3 regions of the Halomonas sp. B23F22_10 genome follow, and region 1 is predicted to be linked to each of the others. Evidence: predicted binding sites of a transcription regulator. Region 1 holds the regulator's gene; each other region holds the start of a gene.
The links. Region 1 encodes FNR, which switches genes on or off when oxygen is low (the NO sensors DNR and NnrR bind a similar motif). Its sites were predicted from a motif close to TTGATNTANATCAA; they were not measured.
Positions count from the first base shown of each region.

Region 1 (6,288 bases):
CGCGCCCGGAAGGCGTGGACGCCGAGACGCTGCGCCGCCACGGCCTGCGCGGCATCGATCTCGACGACGGCGTGTCGATCGACCAGGCGCTGGCGCGGCTGCTCGACTTCGTCGGCAACCGGCCGCTGGTGGGCTGGCGCCTGGACCGCGATCTGGCGCTGCTCAACCGCCAGCTGCGCGCCCGGTTCGGCTTCGAGCTGCCCAACGCCGGCATCGATCTGGTGCAGCGCTACCAGCGCTATCACCACCATTCGCGGCTCGAGGTGGCGCCGGCCTTCGAGCGGGTCGCCGAGCAGCTCGAGGTGCCGCTGATGGGACGTCACAGCGTGCTGGGCACCGCCGTGACCACCGCCCTGATGCACCTGCGGCTGGACCGCGATGCGGTGCTCGCGCGTCGCAGCGGCTGAGCGGTCACCACGTCGCCAGTCTCGCGGCAGGGTGGTAGGATAGGCGCCCTTTCCCTTTCCCCCGATGCCCTGGCAGCGCCCCGACCATGCAAGATGCCGTGACCTTCGATCCCCGTCCCGCCGATGAGGCCGCTTCGGCCGAGCCGTCGACCCCGTCCGCCGAGGCGCCCGACGCCCAGGCCAAGCGTGAGTTCAACAAGCTGCAGAAGCGCCTGCGGCGCCAGGTCGGCAATGCGATCATCGACTTCGACATGATCCGCGAGGGCGACAAGGTGATGGTGTGCCTGTCCGGCGGCAAGGACAGCTACACCATGCTGGAGATTCTCCGGAACCTGCAGCGCAACGCGCCGGTGAACTTCTCGCTGGTGGCGGTGAACCTCGACCAGAAGCAGCCCGGTTTCCCCGAGCACGTGCTGCCCGAGTACCTGGACGGCCTCGGCGTGGACTACCACATCCTCGAGCGCGACACCTACTCGGTGGTCAAGGAGAAGACCCCGGAAGGCAAGACCACCTGCGCGCTCTGCTCGCGGCTGCGCCGCGGCTCCCTCTACGGCTACGCCGAGGAGATCGGGGCCACCAAGATCGCCCTCGGGCACCACCGCGAGGACATCCTCGAGACGCTGTTCCTCAACATGTTCTTCGGCGGCAGCCTCAAGTCGATGCCGCCCAAGCTGCTCTCCGACGACGGCAAGAACATCGTCATCCGCCCGCTGGCCTACTGCCGCGAGGCCGACATCGCCGAATTCTCCGAGCGCATGGCCTTCCCGATCATTCCCTGCAACCTGTGCGGCTCGCAGCCCAACCTGCAGCGTCAGGTGGTCAAGGAGATGCTTGCCGAGTGGGAGGCCAAGCATCCCGGCCGCCTGGAGAGCATGTTCAAGGCGGTCACCAACGTCGCGCCCTCGCAGCTGGCCGACCGCGAGCTGTTCGACTTCGCCGGGCTGGAGGACAAGCAGGCCAAGATGCAGGCCGATCGCATCGACCTGCATAACGAGTGAGTAGCGCCTAGCAGCAAGCGCCGAGCACCCGGCTGCTCAGTAGCGGGCGGCAGATGTCGAGGAAGCCAATGAGAAACCCACGGGACGTAGAGTCCTGTGGGTTTCTTCGTTGACGTCAAGAATGGCCATGACATCATCCTGCCGCGCTTGGCGCTTGGCGCTTGGCGCTTGGCGCTTGGCGCTTGGCGCTTGGCGCTTGGCGCTTGGCGCTTGGCGCTTGGCGCTTGGCGCTTGGCGCTTGGCGCTTGGCGCTTGGCGCTTGGCGCCGTCAGCGGCAGCCCTCTTCCTCGGCCAGCTCGGCCAGGGCGTCCAGGTCGAGGATGTTCACCTCTCGGCCGGACACGGCCACCAGGCCCTGCTGCTGGAAGCGCCCCAGGATGCGGCTGACGGTCTCCACCGCCAGGCCCAGGTAGTTGCCGATGTCGGCCCGGGACATGGAGAGGCGGAAGCTGTAGGCGGAGTAGCCGCGGCGGCGGAAGCGATCGGAGAGGCTGGCGAAGAAGGTGGCCAGGCGCTGGTCGGCGGTCTTGCGCGACAGCAGGCGCATCATGCGGCGGTCGTCGCGCATCTCCTTGCTCATGCTGCGATACAGCTGGGCACGAAGTTCCGGCAGGCGCTCGGACAGGGCGTCGAGGCGGTCGAACGGGATCTCGCACACGGTGGTGGTCTCGAGCGCGATGACCGAGCCCGGATAGCTCGACTCGTCGATGCCGTCGAGCCCCACCAGTTCGCTGGGCAGATAGAAGTTGGTCAGCTGATCCGTGCCGCCGCCTTCGCTGGTGACCTGCTTGAGACTGCCGGAGCGCACCGCGTAGACGCTGGTGAAGGGGCTGCCCTGGCGGAACAGCGACTCGCCCTTCTTGAGCGGCGGTCGGCGTCGGATGATGGCATCGAACTCGTCGAGGTCCTCCAGTTCGAGGGCCAGGGGCAGACACAGGGAACTCAGGCTGCAGGTCCGGCAGCGGGTCTCGTGCAGCAGGGAACGGCGTCGGCCGGCTGCGGTGTCGGGCATGCTGTCCTCCTTGATCGGGGCTTGCCTCCCCCATTATGGCGGATAGCCCCGGTTCGGGCATAGCATCCCTTGGGCGAGTCTCAGGCCAGTCAGGCGCTGGACGGGCGAGCATTCCGCCAGCGCCCCGAGGCGGTGGCGAGCCGACCGTCGTTCAGTGCCGCCGCGTAGTCCCGGGTCGAGGTGGCGTTGCAGGCCACGGCGTCGGGCAGCCGCGAGATGGCGCCGGTGCCGAGCCCCAGTCGGTCGCGCGCCCGTTCGCGACGCGCCTGGGCGAGGGCATCCTCCAGGGCGGCGCCCCGACGGGCGTAGGAACCGTGTCCCAGTGCCCGGTAGCCGGCCTCGGCTAGGCGTTCGTCGACCCGGGCCAGCAGCGCCGTCGGCAGCGTCGATTCGCCCTCCTGCCAGGCGGGCTCCGGGCGCAGGGAGAGGCGCGGCGGCGTCATGGGAAGCAGCGCGGCGAGCGCGGCGGCGGCCTCCCGCGGCGGGGTCGTCGGCGCCACGATCAGCACCAGGTTCAGCGAGTGCCAGCCCATGCGCACGGTCTCGTCGAGCAGCGGCTCGACGCGTGACTGCAGGCGGGGCAGGGCGTCCAGGCGGCCGGCCGCGGGCAGGCGCATGATCAGCTTCAGCCGGTTGAAGCCCAGGGCCTCCAGGTGACGCAGGGTGAGCAGATCCGTGGCGCGGGGGTCGAGCTCGACGGTGAAGTCGCGCGGACGCCCCGTATCGAAGGGGAAGCGGGAGGCCAGCCGGTCGACGAGGCCGCTCATCTGCGACAGGGTCAGCGAAGGCGGGAGGCCGCTTCCCCAGTGCAGGGCCTCCAGGCATCGCTCCGGCGCCAGGCAGCGTCGCACCAGCACCATCTCGCGGTCGAGCCGGGCCAGATCGACCTCGAAGGGATCCATGCCCTTGCCGTCGCCGCGGGCATCCACGTCGTGGCGAAGCGGCAGGCGCAGATGCAGCGACAGCGGGCGGGCCTTGGTATTGCTGGCGGACAGCGCCGCGGCGTAGTCGTCGGCGCCGAAGTCGGCGGGAAGGGTGACGGACATGGCGGAGTTCCGAGCGTTCATGTCGTCAGGCTAGTGCTCGCGGTCCCCAGGGGTGTTGCGCTGGGTCAAACGTGCGGGCGTTAGCGGCTCAATGATGCCCGGCGTGCCCGGCGTGCCCGGCGTCGTGGGCCATCTCCATCGTGCCCGGCCACAGGCCCCACAGCTGCCACAGGGCGAAGCCGATGATCGCCAGCGCCGCCAGGGTGCGGGTGGCCGGATGACGGATCAGGGCGCCGAGCCGTCGCGCGGCCAGGCCGGTAGCGAGCAGCGCCGGCAGGGTGCCGAGCCCGAAGGCGCCCATCAGCGCTGCGCCTCGCAGCGGATCGGCGCCGGCCAGGCTCCAGGTCAGCATCGAGTAGACCAGCCCGCAGGGCAGCCAGCCCCAGACCGCGCCCAGGGTCACGGCCTGGGGCAGCGTCACCACCGGCATCAGTCGCCGTCCGAGCGGCTCCAGATGGCGCCATAGGCGCCTGCCGAGCGCCTCGACCCGCAGCAGCCCCTTCCACCAGTCGGCGATGTAGAGCGCCATCAGGATCAGCATCACCGCGGCCAGGACCTGGAGCGCCAGGCGGATCCCCGGGGCCAGGCCGACCAGGGTGCCGAGGCCGGCGGCCAGGGCGCCGGCGACCATGTAGCTGGCGATGCGCCCCAGGTTGTAGCCCAGCAGCAGCCCGCCGAGCCGCGCCGGATGGCGCAGGCTCGGCGGCACGGCGAAGCTCAGGGCGCTCATGATGCCGCCGCACATGCCGATGCAGTGGGCGCCGCCGAGCAGGCCGAAGACGAAGGCCGCGGCCAGCGGCGGCAGGTCGAGTCCAGACGGATTCATTCAGGCTTCCTTGTCGTGTTTCCCGGTCGGCGCGTCGGCGTCGTCGTGTCGGCGAGGCGCCTCCCCGGGCGGGTCGTCATCGTCGAACAGGATGCGATGGGCCGGGCCTTCCAGGTCCTCGAACTGGTCGTGGCGCACGGCCCAGAAGAAGGCCCAGACGGCCAGGCCGAGCAGGATCAGCGACAGCGGGATCAGCAGGTAGAGAATGCTCATGGGGCGTCCTGGGAGGGGGAATCCACGGGAATGTCGGGCAGTTTTCGGCGCGTGAGGCGCAGGGCGTTGGCGACCACCACCAGCGAGCTCGCCGACATGCCCAGCGCCGCCAGCCAGGGGGGCACCCAGCCCAGTGCCGCCGGCGGCAGGGCCAGCAGGTTGTAGGCCAGCGCCCAGCCCAGGTTCTGGCGGATGTTGCGGCGGGTGGCGCGGCCGATGTCGACGGCCTCGACCAGGCGCCCGAGGCGCGGGCCGAGCAGCACGGCGTCGGCCCGGGTGCGGGCGAGGTCGGTGGCGCCGTTCATGGCGATGGCGAGGTCGGCCCCGGCCAGCACCGGCACGTCGTTGATGCCGTCGCCGACCATGGCCACCCGCTGGCCGTCGGCCTGGCACTCGCGCAGCCGGGCGAGCTTGTCCTCGGGGCTGGCGCCGGCGCGCCACTCGTCGATGCCCAGCCGCTCGGCCAGCGCCCGGGTGGGCGCCTCGGCGTCGCCGGACAGCAGTTCCACCGCGATGCCCCGCGCCGCCAGCGCGGCGACGGTGGCGGCGGCGTCCTCCCGGGGCCGGTCGCCCAGGGCGAACCAGGCCCGTGGCTCGCCGTCCTCGGCGAGCAGCAGCCAGTGGCCGTGCTCGGCGCCGTCGTCCGGACTCATCGGCCGGGCGTCCGGGGCCGCGAAGTCGGGCCGGCCGAGCCGCCAGGGGCGGCCGTCGATCACGCCGGAGAGGCCCTGGCCGGGACGGGCGATGACATCATGGGCGCTGATGCCGGCGCGGCGATGGGGGCGGAAGGCGCGGGCGATGGGATGCTCGGAGTGGGCCTCCAGGGCCGCGGCCACCGCCGTCAGGCGCTCGGGATCGTCGCTGGAAAGCGCGATCGTGCGCTCGAGGGTCATCTCGCCGCGGGTCAGGGTACCGGTCTTGTCGAAGATCACCCGGTCGAGGCGCGGCAGGGTCTCCAGGGCGTCGGCGCGGGTCAGCAGCACGCCGCGCCGGTGGAGCCGGCCGTGGGCGGCGGTCAGGGCGGTGGGCGTGGCCAGCGCCAGGGCGCAGGGGCAGCTGACCACCAGCACCGAGAGCGTCACCCAGAAGGCCCGCTCGGGGTCGATGAACGACCAGGCGAGCCCGGTGGCGGCGGCGATCAGCAGTACCTGGAGCACGAAGTGATGCGCCAGCCGGGCGGCCCGGCGCGCGATGCGCGGGCGCTCGGCGAAGGCGCGGTCGGTGAGGTCGAGCAGCTGCGCCGCCCGGGCATCGGGGCCGGCACGGGTCACGCGCACCGTCAGCGGGCTCTCGACGTTGTGGCTGCCGCCGGTCACGGCGTCGCCCACGCCGCGGGTCACCGGCAGCGCCTCGCCGCTGAGCATCGATTCATCGAGGCTCGAGGCGCCCTGCTCGATCACGCCGTCGGCGGGCACGCCGTGGCCGGGCCTCACCAGCACCCGGTCGCCGGCGGCCAGCTCGCTGGCGGGCAGGAGGCGTTCCTCGCCGCCCTCGTCGAGGCGGATCGCCGACAGCGGCAGCATCCCGGCGAGGGCGTTGCCGCGGCGCCCGCCGCGTCGCCGGGCGCGGACCTCCAGGAAGCGGCCGGCCAGCAGGAAGAAGGTGAACATGGCCGCGGAGTCGAAGTAGACGTCGCCGTGGCCGACCAGCAGCGCCCAGCTGCTGGCGAGATAGGCGCCGGCGATGGCCAGCGACACCGGCACGTCCATGCCCAGCCGGCGGTGGCGCAGGTCGCGCCACGCGCCGCCGAAGAACGGCTGGGCCGAGTAGAGCACCACCGGCGTGG
Region 1 is NZ_JBIEKF010000004.1:343,718-350,005, forward strand. Features, by position in the region: gene ACGTNF_RS11325 (3'-5' exonuclease family protein) at 1-407, shown strand, start outside; gene ttcA (tRNA 2-thiocytidine(32) synthetase TtcA) at 494-1,405, shown strand; gene fnr (fumarate/nitrate reduction transcriptional regulator Fnr) at 1,674-2,417, opposite strand; gene ACGTNF_RS11340 (oxygen-independent coproporphyrinogen III oxidase) at 2,507-3,463, opposite strand; gene ACGTNF_RS11345 (sulfite exporter TauE/SafE family protein) at 3,552-4,289, opposite strand; gene ccoS (cbb3-type cytochrome oxidase assembly protein CcoS) at 4,290-4,502, opposite strand; gene ACGTNF_RS11355 (heavy metal translocating P-type ATPase) at 4,499-6,288, opposite strand, start outside.

Region 2 (6,288 bases), on a different contig from region 1:
CCGGAACCACCGCCGCCGCCGCCGGAACCACCGCCGCCGCCGCCGGAACCACCGCCACCGCCGCCGGAACCACCACCGCCGCCGCCGGAACCACCACCGCCGCCGCCGGAACCACCACCGCCGCCGCCGGTGGCGTCATCGCCGGGGTTGTCGCCGCCGTCGTCTCCGTCATCCGTCGGCGCGGTCGGCATGGTCGGCGCGGGAATCACGTCCTCGCTCGGTACGGCGGCAACCAGGCGCAGGAACACACCATCGCATCCTTCCAGCAGCCCGCCACCGCAGCCGCCACCGCCCCCCCCGGCGGCCGGCGCCGGCAGATCCTCGAGCAGCGCATCGATCTCGGCATCGGTCAGGCCCCCCGACCCGGCCGGCTCGGTCAGTTGATCGTTGGCGACTCGCGCCATCTCGTCTTCCGAGAGCGTACTGCCCCCGGAACCCTCGACTCCCGACTGCGCCTGTACGCCGGCGGCTGACAAACAGCCCACGGCGACGACCAGGGCAGCCAATTTGAACCCTTGCATCTCGCCCTCCCCCGCCGCCGGACATCGCCGTCGACGTGATATAACGCCATACAACATTTTGTTACACGCAAGATAAGCATCGTCACAGAGCGCAGGCTTCACCATCGGAAGGCCCACTGATTATCGCATCGGAGGGATCAGGCAAACGGCTGCCGGATCGGTAGCAGGAAACTCGTACCGACGCGCGACGCCCCAGGAAGGACCTAGACGGTCCGCGAGTAGCGCACCGCCTCGCCGCCCAGATAGGCGTCGAAGGTCATGGCCAGATTGCGCAGCATCAGCCGCCCCGGCGGGCGCACCTCGAGGCGGCGCTGGCCCAGCGTGATCAGGCCGTCGTCGCGCATCGGCGCCAGGGCCGCGAGGGCATCGGCGAAGTGGCTGGCGAAGTCGATGCCGTGACGCGCCTCGATGGCGTCGACGTCCACCCGGCCGTGGCACATCAGGGCGTGGATGACGTCGCGGCGCAGGCGATCCTCGTCGTCGAGCCGATAGCCGCGCAGCACCGGCAGCCGCCCGGCCTCGAGGCGCTCGCGGTAGACGGCGATTTCCTTGACGTTCTGGCTGTAGCCGTCGCCGACCTTGCCAATGGCACTGACGCCGAGCCCGATCAGGTCACAGTCGGCGTGGGTGGAATACCCCTGGAAGTTGCGCTGCAAGGTGCCCTCGCGCTGGGCCCGGACCAGCTCGTCGTCGGGCAATGCGAAGTGATCCATGCCGATGTAGGCGTAGCCGGCCTCGGTCAGGCGCCGGACAGTCAGCTCCAGCAGCTCGAGCTTGCGCTCGGGCGGCGGCATGTCCCGGTCGCGGATCAGCCGCTGGGCCTTGAAGCGCTCGGGCAGATGGGCATAGCTGTAGGTGGCGATGCGATCCGGCCGCAGGGCGACGATCTTGTCGAGGGTGGCCGCGAAGCTGGCCACGGTCTGGCGCGGCAGGCCGTAGATCAGATCGACGCTCACCGAGTGGAAGCCGGCGTCCCGGGCGGTTTTCATCAGGGCGGCCACCTCGGCCTCGCCCTGGACGCGGTTGACCGCCACCTGCACCTCGGGGTCGAAGTCCTGGACGCCGACGCTCAGGCGATTGAAGCCCAGCGCGCGCAGCTCATGCAGCTGTTCAGGTGTGACGGTGCGCGGATCCACCTCCAGCGAGAACTCCCTGTCCTCGGGCGGCGCAAAGCGAAAGGCCGCCGCCAGGGCGTCCATCAGCTCGCCGAGCTGGGCATTGTTCAGATAGGTGGGCGTGCCGCCACCCAGGTGCAGCTGGGTCAGCGAGCGCTCACTGTCGAAGAGCGCCGCCTGCAGGGCGATCTCGCGTTTCAGCAGGGCCAGATACTCCGCCGCCCGCTCGCGGCGATGGGTGACGATCTTGTGGCAGGCGCAGTAGTAACAGAGGCTCTCGCAGAACGGCACGTGCACGTAGACCGACAGCGGCTTGGGCGCGGCGACGCGATGGCTCAGGGCGGCCTGGTCCCGATAATCGTCCTCGGCGAAGGCGGCATGGAACTGCGGCGCCGTGGGATAGGAGGTATAGCGCGGCCCGGGGCGGTCGTACTTCTCGACGAGGGGGCGGATGAACGGCTGTGGCTGGGGCATGATCGGACCTCCGGTAACGCTGGCGACGGCCCGCGCCGTCGCCGCCTGAGCGCATTATGCCAGCCCCGATCTTGGCCGTTGGCGCCTTTCCGCGCGGAGTTGATGCCGATCAATTCGGCCGCTCGAGCGCGCCCCGCTGCGGCAACGGGCCTGCTCCGGGAGGCCGGCACGGGCGTGATAGAATCGTTTCGAGTCCCGCCTGTCTCGCCGCGCCTGGAGAATGGAATGCGCCTGACCCACTTCACCGACTACTCCCTGCGCGTGCTGATCTACCTGGCCGTGAAGGACGACGAGCCGACGCCGGAGCCGCCAGAGGCGCGCGCCACCATCGCCGAGATCGCCGAGCGCTTCGCCATCTCGCGCAACCACCTGATGAAGGTGGTGCAGGAGCTCAACCGGCTGGGCTATCTCAGCGCCACCCGCGGCAAGCACGGCGGCCTGCGGCTGAGCCGGACGCCCGGCGAGATCTCGCTGGGCGGGCTGGTGCGCGACACCGAGCCCGACCTCGGCCTGGTGGAATGCTTCCGCGACGACAACGCCTGCGCCATCACCTCCGCCTGCCGGCTGCAGCCGATCCTCGGCGAGGCCCTGGCGGCCTTCCTGTCGGTGCTCGACCGCTACACCCTCGCCGACCTGCTGGGCCAGCAGCGCGCCGAGCTGATCCAGCTGCTGCGGCTGGAGGATGCCTCGCCGGCAGGCTAGCCACGTCGCGAGCGGACAGCCCCGACAGCGCGTGCTAGTCTCCCGGCGTCACGGTCATGGATGCCCGCATGCTCTCCTCACGCCCACCTGCTCTCCGCCCACTTGCTCTCCGCTCACGGTCTGCCCGCCGGCTGACGCGCGGCCTGATGACCCGCTTGCCGGGTGTCCTGCTGGCCGTTGCCCTCGCCGCCCCGGCCGCGGCCGAGACCTTCAACGTCGACGACGCCCGGGCCCACGGCGACTGGCACTCGCTGGTGCTGCGGCTGGGCGACGAACGCCACGTGCGCGCCATCGAGCAGCACAGCTATAGCGACAGCGTGTTCAGCGTCAACGCCACGCCGGGCGCCTGCGATCGCTCCTGGCTCGAGCTGCGCGTCGAGCTCGACGAGGTCCAGGCCGAGACCGGCACCGTCAACCGGGTGCCGGTGGACCTGCTGATCGATCAGGGCTGGGTCCACCAGGGCCGGGCCGAGTTCATCACCGAGCGCGGCAACAGCGGCTTCTACGCGCGCCTGGTGCTGCCCGACACCGACGAGGTGCTCGACGAGATGAGCGGCGGCGAGACGCTACGCCTGCGCATCCATCGCGCCGAGGACGACCACTGGTTCCTGATCTTCAGCCTCAACGGCGCCGACGCCGCGCTGACCCGCATGGAGACGCTCTGCCGCGCGGGCTGAGGACGCCCGGTTTCCTGACACGGATTTCCTGCCACCGTTTTCCTCTCGCCCCACGCAGGACGCCCCCGCCGCGGAGCGGCGAGGGCGTCGAGCCCGAACGGCGGGGCGATCAGCTGCGGATCAGGTGATCGAAGGCGCCCAGGGCGGCCTTGGAGCCCTCGCCCATGGCGATAACGATCTGCTTGTAGGGCACGGTGGTCACGTCGCCGGCGGCGAAGATGCCCGGCACCGAGGTCATGCCGCGCTCGTCGACCACGATCTCGCCGCGCTCGGAGAGCTCGATGGGCGAGTCCTTCAGCCACTCGGTGTTGGGCACCAGGCCGATCTGCACGAAGACGCCCTCAAGGGCCAGCTCGCGCAGCTCGCCGGAGGCGCGCTCCTCATAGCTCAGGCCGGTGACGCGGTTGCCGTCGCCGTTGACCTCGGTGGTGCGCGCGCCCTTGATCACCTCGACGTTGGGCAGGCTTGAGAGCTTCTTCTGCAGCACCTCGTCGGCGCGCAGCTCGTCCATGAACTCGATCAGCGTGACCTCGCCGACGATACCGGCCAGGTCGATGGCCGCCTCGACGCCGGAGTTGCCACCGCCGATCACCGCCACGCGCTTGCCCTTGAACAGCGGGCCGTCGCAGTGCGGGCAGTAGGCCACACCCCTGTTGCGGTACTCGGCCTCGCCCGGCACGTTCATCTCGCGCCAGCGGGCGCCGGTGGCCAGTACCAGGGTCTTGCTCCTGAGGCTGGCGCCGGATTCGAAGCGCACCTCGTGATCGGCGCCCGGCTCGCCCGGAACGAGCTCGACGGCGCGCTGCAGGTTCATGATGTCGACGTCGTATTCCTTGACGTGCTCCTCCAGCGCCGCGGCCAGCTTGGGGCCCTCGGTGTGGGGCACCGAGATCAGATTCTCGATCGACAGGGTGTCCAGCACCTGGCCGCCGAAGCGCTCGGCGGCCACGCCGGTGCGGATGCCCTTGCGCGCCGCATAGACGGCCGCCGCGGCGCCGGCCGGGCCGCCACCGATCATCAGCGTGTCGAAGGCGGGCTTGTCGTTGAGCCTGGCGGCCTCGCGCTCGACGGCGCCGGTGTCGACCTTGGCCAGGATCTGCTCGAGGCTCATGCGGCCCTGGTCGAAGGTCTCGCCGTTGAGGAACACGCTCGGCACCGACATCACCTCGCGGGCCTCGACCTCGTCCTGGAACAGGGCGCCGTCGATGGCATCGTGGGAGATGCGCGGGTTGAGGATCGCCATCAGGTTCAGCGCCTGGACCACGTCCGGGCAGTTCTGGCATGACAGCGAGAAGTAGGTCTCGAAGTGCAGGTCGGCGTCGAGGGCGCGGATCTGCTCGATGACTTCGTCGCTGGCCTTGGGCGGATGACCGCCCACCTGCAGCAGGGCCAGCACCAGCGAGGTGAACTCGTGGCCCATGGGGATGCCGGCGAAGACCACGCCGGTGGGCGCCCCGTCGCGGTGCAGGGCGAAGGACGGCACGCGCCGGTCGCCGCCCTCGGTGGACAGGGTGATCTTGTCGGAAAGGCCCGCGATCTGTTCGAGCAGAGCGTGCAGTTCCTTGGACTTGTCGCCGTCATCCAGGGTGGCGACCAGCTCAAAGGGTTGCGTGACCTTGCCGAGATAGGCTTTCAGCTGTTGCTTCAGAGAGTCGTCCAACATAACGGCGGCAATCCTTGATGATATGTGACTCGCAGACACGACTTCCCCGTGCGGGTCGCGAAGGGCTCGCACCCGGAAGCAATGTCAGGAAAAACCGGAATCGGGCCCCGCCGGGACGTCGTCCCGATCTCGCTTGCGCGACTGGTTGGGCGATCGAGGCACAGCGCCTCGGCGGGGTAACGGGGCGCGGGAGAATCCCGCCGGTCAGCGATCCAATAAAGGATGCGCAGATTTATGTCGCGATCGATGAGAGGCGGGGGCGCCTAGCCTGGCCGCCGCCGGAGCACAGCCTCCGGAGTGTAGCCCGCACATGAGAGGGCGACCGGGCCGGCGTGCCGGCACCGCCGGCGGTCAGGATATCGAGCGCAGCAATAAATCGGCGTGTCCTTAGATCTTGCCGACCAGGTCCAGGGAAGGAGCCAGGGTCTCTTCGCCTTCTTCCCACTTGGCCGGGCAGACCTCGTTGGGGTTGGCGCGGACGTACTGGGCGGCCTTGACCTTGCGCAGCAGCTCTTCGGCGTTACGGCCGATGTTGCCGGCGTTCAGCTCGATGATCTGGATCTTGCCGTCCGGATCGACGACGAAGGTGCCGCGGTCGGCAACGCCGGCTTCCTCGATCAGCACCTCGAAGTTGCGCGACACGACGTGGGTCGGGTCGGCCAGCATCGGGTACTGGAGCTTGCCGATGGTCTCGGAGCTGTCGTGCCAGGCCTTGTGGGTGAAGTGGGTGTCGGTGGACACGCCGTAGATCTCGACGCCGAGCTTCTTGAACTCGTCGTAGTTGTCGGCCAGGTCACCCAGCTCGGTCGGGCAGACGAAGGTGAAGTCGGCCGGATAGAAGAAGAAGATGCTCCACTGGCCCTTCAGGCTCTCTTCGCTGACCTCGACGAAATCGCCGTTGTGATAAGCGGTAGCGTTGAACGGTTTGACTTCGGTATTGAGCAGTGACATCGCGTCTATCTCCTGATTGAGGGGATGTGTGGTGAAGACGCGATCAGAATAACCAGCCCCCTTTCATTGGTTAAATTGAATAGGGCGATGCTGACGATAGCCAAGAGCTAATCGAGGTCCGTGGGAAGCAGACCGCCCGGAGACTTGACGCCTCCGGGCGGAAAACCGTCGCGGCGTGTCGGCGC
Region 2 is NZ_JBIEKF010000005.1:285,642-291,929, reverse strand. Features, by position in the region: gene ACGTNF_RS13590 (hypothetical protein) at 1-404, opposite strand, end outside; gene hemN (oxygen-independent coproporphyrinogen III oxidase) at 725-2,110, opposite strand; gene ACGTNF_RS13580 (Rrf2 family transcriptional regulator) at 2,336-2,812, shown strand; gene ACGTNF_RS13575 (invasion associated locus B family protein) at 2,959-3,489, shown strand; gene ahpF (alkyl hydroperoxide reductase subunit F) at 3,599-5,152, opposite strand; gene ahpC (alkyl hydroperoxide reductase subunit C) at 5,540-6,103, opposite strand.
Region 2: the regulator FNR is predicted to act here: its motif matches at 2,210-2,223, upstream of hemN (oxygen-independent coproporphyrinogen III oxidase).

Region 3 (6,288 bases), on a different contig from region 1:
GGTCACCCTCAACGCCTCGCCCTTCCATCAGGACAAGCCCGCCGAGCGCCTGGCGCTGCTCGAGCAGCGCGCCCGCGAGGTGTCGCTGCCGGTGGTCTACGTCAACCAGATCGGCGGCCAGGACGAGCTGGTGTTCGACGGTGGTTCGGCCTGCGTCGACGCCGACGGCCAGCTGCGCGTTCAGGCGCCGCACTGGGCGGTCGGCCTGATGCCGGTGCAGTTCGTGCGCGAGCAGGAGCGCTGGGTGCCCCAGGCCGGCGAGATCGACGAGTCGGTCGAGCCCGAGGAGGACCTGTACTGCGCGCTGGTCACCGGGCTGCGCGACTACGTCAACAAGAGCGGCTTCAAGGGCGTGGTGCTGGGTCTTTCCGGCGGCATCGACTCGGCGCTGTCGCTGGCCATCGCGGTGGACGCGCTGGGCCCGCAGCGCGTGCATGCGGTGATGATGCCGTACCACTACACCGCCGACATCTCCAAGCAGGACGCCGCCGAGCAGGCCGAGCTGCTGGGCGTCGACTATGAGGTGATGCCGATCGAGCCGATGGTCGAGTCCTTCATGTCGACCCTGGCCGAGAGCTTCGCCGGCACCGAGCGGGACACCACCGAGGAGAACCTGCAGTCGCGCTGCCGCGGCGTGCTGTTGATGGCGATCTCCAACAAGAAGGGCCTGATGGTGCTGACCACCGGCAACAAGAGCGAGATGGCGGTCGGCTACGCCACGCTCTACGGCGACATGGTCGGCGGCTACAACGCCATCAAGGACGTCTACAAGACCTGGGTCTACCGTCTGGCGCGCTGGCGCAACACCCAGGCGCCGGCGATCCCCGAGCGGGTCATCGAGCGTCCGCCCTCCGCCGAGCTGGCGCCTGACCAGCAGGACAGCGATTCGCTGCCGGACTACGATGTCCTGGACGCCATCCTGGTGCGCTACATCGAGGGCGACATGAGCGCCGAGGCGATCATCGACGCCGGCTTCGAGCGCGACGACGTCTACAGGGTGGTGAAGCTGGTCGACCGCTGCGAGTACAAGCGTCGCCAGGCGCCGGTGGGCGTGCGCGTCACCCGCCGCGGCTTCGGTCGCGACCGTCGCTACCCGATCGTCAACGGCTGGCAGCCGGGCGAATAAGGGCCGAGCGACCAGCGCCGAGCGACAAGAAACCCCCGGAGGTGTTCAGCCTTCGGGGGTTTCTTTCGCTTCGGGGGCTCTCATGCTGCCGATTTGCCGCGTGTCAGGCGGTGATCGGGTCCGCCTCGACGTACTGCGGATCGAAGGTGCGGCCGTCGAGGCGCTCGTGATCCGGGGCGTTGTCGATCAGCACGCGCAGGGTCTCGCGGGCCCGCTCGGTCATGTCGAGGCCCAGATAGCCCTCGACCATGGTCGCCAGGGCGTCGCGGGTGGCCTGCGCCTCGGGATAGCGCTCGATGACCCAGCGGCCACGCTCGACGGCCGCCAGGTAGGCGCCCTTGCGCAGGTAGAAGTCGGCCACCTGCAGCTCGTGGCGGGCCAGCAGGTTGCGCAGGTAGACGATGCGCTGCTGGGCGTCCGGCGCGTACTGGCTGTCGGGGAAGCGCTGGACCAGCTCGCGGAAGTCGGAGTAGGCGTCGCGGCTGGCGCCCAGGTCGCGCTTGGAGATGTCGATCAGGCGCAGCCCCTCGAGGCTGAAGCGCCCGGCCTGCCAGGCGGAGAGGCCGCGCAGGTAGTAGGCGTAGTCGACCTGGGGATGATCCGGGTGCAGGCGGATGAAGCGGCTGGCCGCGGCCCGGGCCTGCTCCCAGTCGTCGGTCTGGTAGTAGGCGTAGATCAGTTCCAGCTGCGCCTGCTCGGCGGTGTCGCCGAACGGGAAGCGGGTGTCGATGGCTTCGAGCCGGTTGATGGCGGTGGTGTAGCGTCCGCCCTCCAGGGCCGAGCGACCCTCGTCGTACAGCTGGCGTTCCTGCAGGTCAGGCGCTTCCTGCTCGTCGGCGGTGCTGGCACAGCCGGCCAGCAGGGCACTCGCCAGCAGCATGACGGCCAGGCGGGGTCCGGTCGTGATAACGCGCATCGTGATCCTCGTGTCAAACAACCCTGGGTGGCCGTGCTAGAATCGGCCCGAATTCGCCCACTATAAAGCACCTCGTGGCAAAACGCAGTCACCGCGCCGAGCGCGCTGCCGCGGAGCGCTCCACCGCCCAGACGGATGATCATCGAGTCCATGTCCCAGACCTTCGAAGCCCAGCACCGCGTCCCCGAGCACATGGCCGGCCTGCGCCTCGACCAGGCCGCCGCAGACCTCTTCTCCGACTTCTCCCGGGAACGCCTCAAGGCCTGGATCAAGCAGGGCGCGCTGACCCTGGACGGCCGCCCCGCCAAGCCCCGTGACAAGGTCTACGGCGGCGAGGCCGTGGCGCTGACCGCCACCGTCGAGGACGATTCCCGCTTCGAGCCCGAGGACATCCCGCTCGACGTGGTGTACGAGGACGACGAGGTGATGGTGATCGACAAGCCGCCCGGCTTGGTGGTGCACCCGGCCGCCGGCAATCCCGACGGCACCCTGCTCAACGGCCTGCTGCATCACTGCCCCGAGCTGGCCGCGGTGCCGCGGGCCGGCATCGTGCATCGCCTGGACAAGGACACCAGCGGGCTGATGGTGGTGGCCAAGACCCTGGGCGCCCAGACCGCGCTGGTGGAGCAGCTCCAGGCGCGCACCGTGTCCCGCGAGTACGACGCCGTGTCGGTCGGGGTGATGACCTCCGGCGGCAAGGTGGACGCGGCCATCGGTCGCCACCCCAAGGACCGCAAGCGCCAGGCGGTGACCGCCTCCGGCAAGCCGGCGGTGACGCATTACCGGGTGGTCGAGCGCTTCCGCGCCCATACCCACGTGCGCTGCAAGCTGGAAACCGGCCGCACCCACCAGATCCGCGTGCACCTGGCGCACCTGCGCTATCCGCTGATCGGCGATCCGGTCTACGGCGGGCGCCTCAAGCTGCCGGCCGGCGCCGGCGAGACGCTCAAGGAGGTGCTGCGCGAGTTCCCGCGTCAGGCGCTGCACGCCCGCAAGCTGGCCTTCGTGCATCCGACCAGCGGCGAGACGCTGACCTTTCGCGCGGCCCTGCCGGATGACATGCTGATGCTGCTGGACTTCCTGCGCGAAGACCGCGAGACCCGCCGCTAAGGAAACCGCGATGAGCGATGCCCTCGACCTGCGCCCGACCCTGATCCGCCCCGACTGGCCGGCGCCGCCCTCGGTGGCGGCCTGCGTCACCACGCGCGAGACCGGGCCCAGCCAGGGGCGCTTCGCCGCCTTCAATCCGGCCCAGCACGTCGGCGACAACTCCGCCCACGTGGCGCTGTGCCGCCGCCAGCTGCAGAAGGAGGTCGGCGACGACCGGCCGCTGCTGTGGCTCGATCAGGTCCACGGCGCCCGGGTGCAGTCGGAATATCTCGAGACCCCGCCCGAGGCCGACGCCTCGGTGGCCCTCGACCGCGGCCACGCCTGCGTGGTGCTGACCGCCGACTGCCTGCCGGTGTTCTTCTGCGACCGCGACGGCCAGCGGGTCGGCGTGGCCCACGCCGGCTGGCGCGGCCTGGCCGGCGGCGTGCTCGAGGCCACGGTGGCCGCCATGGGCGTGCCGCCCGAGTCGCTGATGGCGTGGCTGGGGCCGGCGATCTCCAACGCCCAGTTCGAGGTCGGCCGCGAGGTGCGTGAGGCCTTCGTCGCCGTGCAGCCCGATGCCGCCGAGGCCTTCGTGCCGAGCCCCTATCGGCTGGGCCACTACATGGCCGACCTTTACAAGCTGGCGCGCCTGCGCCTGGAGCGCCTGGGGCTCGCCCACATCAGCGGCGGCCACTTCTGCACCTCCTGCGAATCCCGCTTCTATTCCTACCGCCGCGACGACGGCGTCACCGGCCGCATGGCCAGCATGATCTGGCTGCGCTAGCTCGGCCTCGCCGGGCGAGAGCTTGACCCATATCAACCCTCCGACGTTTCCTCCGGCGGCCGACTTGAAAGCCGGCCGTCCTGACGCCACTTAAGATGTCAAGACCCATGACATTGGGACAGGCGGCGCGTCCGAATCGCGTCGCTACCCCGACGGAGGACATTCCATGCGAATCGACAAGTTCACCGCCAAGCTGCAGAACGCCGTGGCCGACGCCCAGTCGCTGGCCGTGGGCCACGGCCATAACCAGCTCGAGCCCGGGCACCTGCTGCTGGCGCTGCTCGATGCCACCGACACCGGCGTCAAGGCGCTGGTGCAGAAGGCCGGCGCCGACGCCGCGCGGTTGCGCGACGGCCTGGTCGGCCACCTCGACGACCTGCCCAGGGTCGGCGACTTCGACGGCGAGGTGCAGCCGTCCCGCGACCTGATGAAGCTGTTCAACCTCACTGACCGCGAGGCCCAGAAGCGTGGCGACCAGTACATCGCCAGCGAACTGGTGCTGCTGGCCGCGCTGGAGATGCGCCACGCGGTGAGCAAGCTGCTCGGCCAGGCCGGACTGAGCCGCCAGGCGCTTGCGACCGCCATCGACGACGTGCGCGGCGGCGAGAAGGTCAGCAATCCCAACGCCGAGGAGAGCCGCGAGGCGCTGGAGAAGTACACCCTGGACCTCACCGAGCGGGCGGCCAGCGGCAAGCTCGATCCGGTGATCGGCCGCGACGACGAGATCCGCCGCACCGTGCAGGTGCTGCAGCGCCGGACCAAGAACAACCCGGTGCTGATCGGCGAGCCCGGCGTGGGCAAGACCGCCATCGTCGAGGGGCTGGCCCAGCGCATCGTCGACGGCGAGGTGCCCGAGGGCCTCAAGGACAAGCGCGTGCTGTCGCTGGACATGGGCGCGCTGCTGGCCGGGGCCAAGTTCCGCGGCGAGTTCGAGGAACGCCTCAAGTCGGTGCTCAAGGAGCTGGCCCAGGAGGAGGGCCGGATCATCCTGTTCATCGACGAGCTGCACACCATGGTCGGCGCCGGCAAGGCCGAGGGCGCCATGGACGCCGGCAACATGCTCAAGCCGGCGCTGGCGCGCGGCGAGCTGCACTGCGTGGGCGCCACCACCCTCGACGAGTATCGCCAGCACATCGAGAAGGACGCCGCCCTGGAGCGCCGCTTCCAGAAGGTGCTGGTCGACGAGCCGAGCGAGGAAGACACCGTGGCCATCCTGCGCGGCCTCAAGGAGCGCTACGAGGTGCACCACGGCGTCGACATCACCGACGGCGCCATCATCGCCGCGGCCAAGCTGTCGACCCGCTACATCACCGATCGCCAGCTGCCCGACAAGGCCATCGACCTGATCGACGAGGCCTGCTCGCGGATCCGCATGGAGCTCGACTCCAAGCCCGAGCAGATGGACCGCCTCGACCGCCGGCTGATCCAGCTCAAGATGGAGCGCGAGCACCTCAAGAAGGAGACCGACGAGGCCTCCAGGAAGCGCCTCGACGGCCTCGAGGAGCAGATCGAGGAGCTCGAGCGCGAGTACGCCGACCTCGACGAGATCTGGAAGGCCGAGAAGGCCAGCATCCAGGGCGCGGCCCAGTTCAAGGACGAGCTCGACCGCGCCCGCATCGACCTCGAGCAGGCCCGCCGTCAGGGCGACCTGGGGCGGATGTCCGAGCTGCAGTACGGGGTGATCCCCGAGCTCGAGCAGAAGATCGCCGAGTCCAGCGACGCCGAGGCCGACACCGCCAGGCACCAGCTGCTGCGCTCCAACGTCACCGAGGAGGAGATCGCCGAGGTGGTGTCGCGCTGGACCGGCATCCCGGTGTCCAAGATGCTCGAGGGCGAGCGCGACAAGCTGCTGCGCATGGAGGAGGCGCTGCACGAGCGGGTCATCGGCCAGGACGAGGCGGTCACCGCGGTGGCCAACGCCGTGCGCCGCTCCCGGGCCGGGCTCGCCGATCCGAACCGCCCCAACGGCTCCTTCCTGTTCCTCGGCCCGACCGGGGTGGGCAAGACCGAGCTGTGCAAGTCGCTGGCCGGCTTCCTGTTCGACACCGAGGAGGCCATGGTGCGCATCGACATGTCCGAGTTCATGGAGAAGCACTCCGTGGCCCGGCTGATCGGCGCGCCTCCCGGCTATGTCGGCTACGAGGAGGGCGGCTATCTGACCGAGGCGGTGCGCCGCAAGCCCTACTCGGTGCTGCTGCTCGACGAGGTCGAGAAGGCCCACGCCGACGTCTTCAACATCCTGCTGCAGGTGCTCGAGGACGGGCGCCTGACCGACGGCCAGGGCCGCACGGTGGACTTCCGCAACACCGTGATCGTGATGACCTCCAACCTGGGCTCCGAGATCATCCAGGGCATGGGCGGTGACGACGG
Region 3 is NZ_JBIEKF010000008.1:101,797-108,084, forward strand. Features, by position in the region: gene ACGTNF_RS15655 (NAD+ synthase) at 1-1,126, shown strand, start outside; gene ACGTNF_RS15660 (outer membrane protein assembly factor BamD) at 1,230-2,042, opposite strand; gene rluD (23S rRNA pseudouridine(1911/1915/1917) synthase RluD) at 2,193-3,152, shown strand; gene pgeF (peptidoglycan editing factor PgeF) at 3,163-3,918, shown strand; gene clpB (ATP-dependent chaperone ClpB) at 4,085-6,288, shown strand, end outside.
Region 3: the regulator FNR is predicted to act here: its motif matches at 3,941-3,954, upstream of clpB (ATP-dependent chaperone ClpB).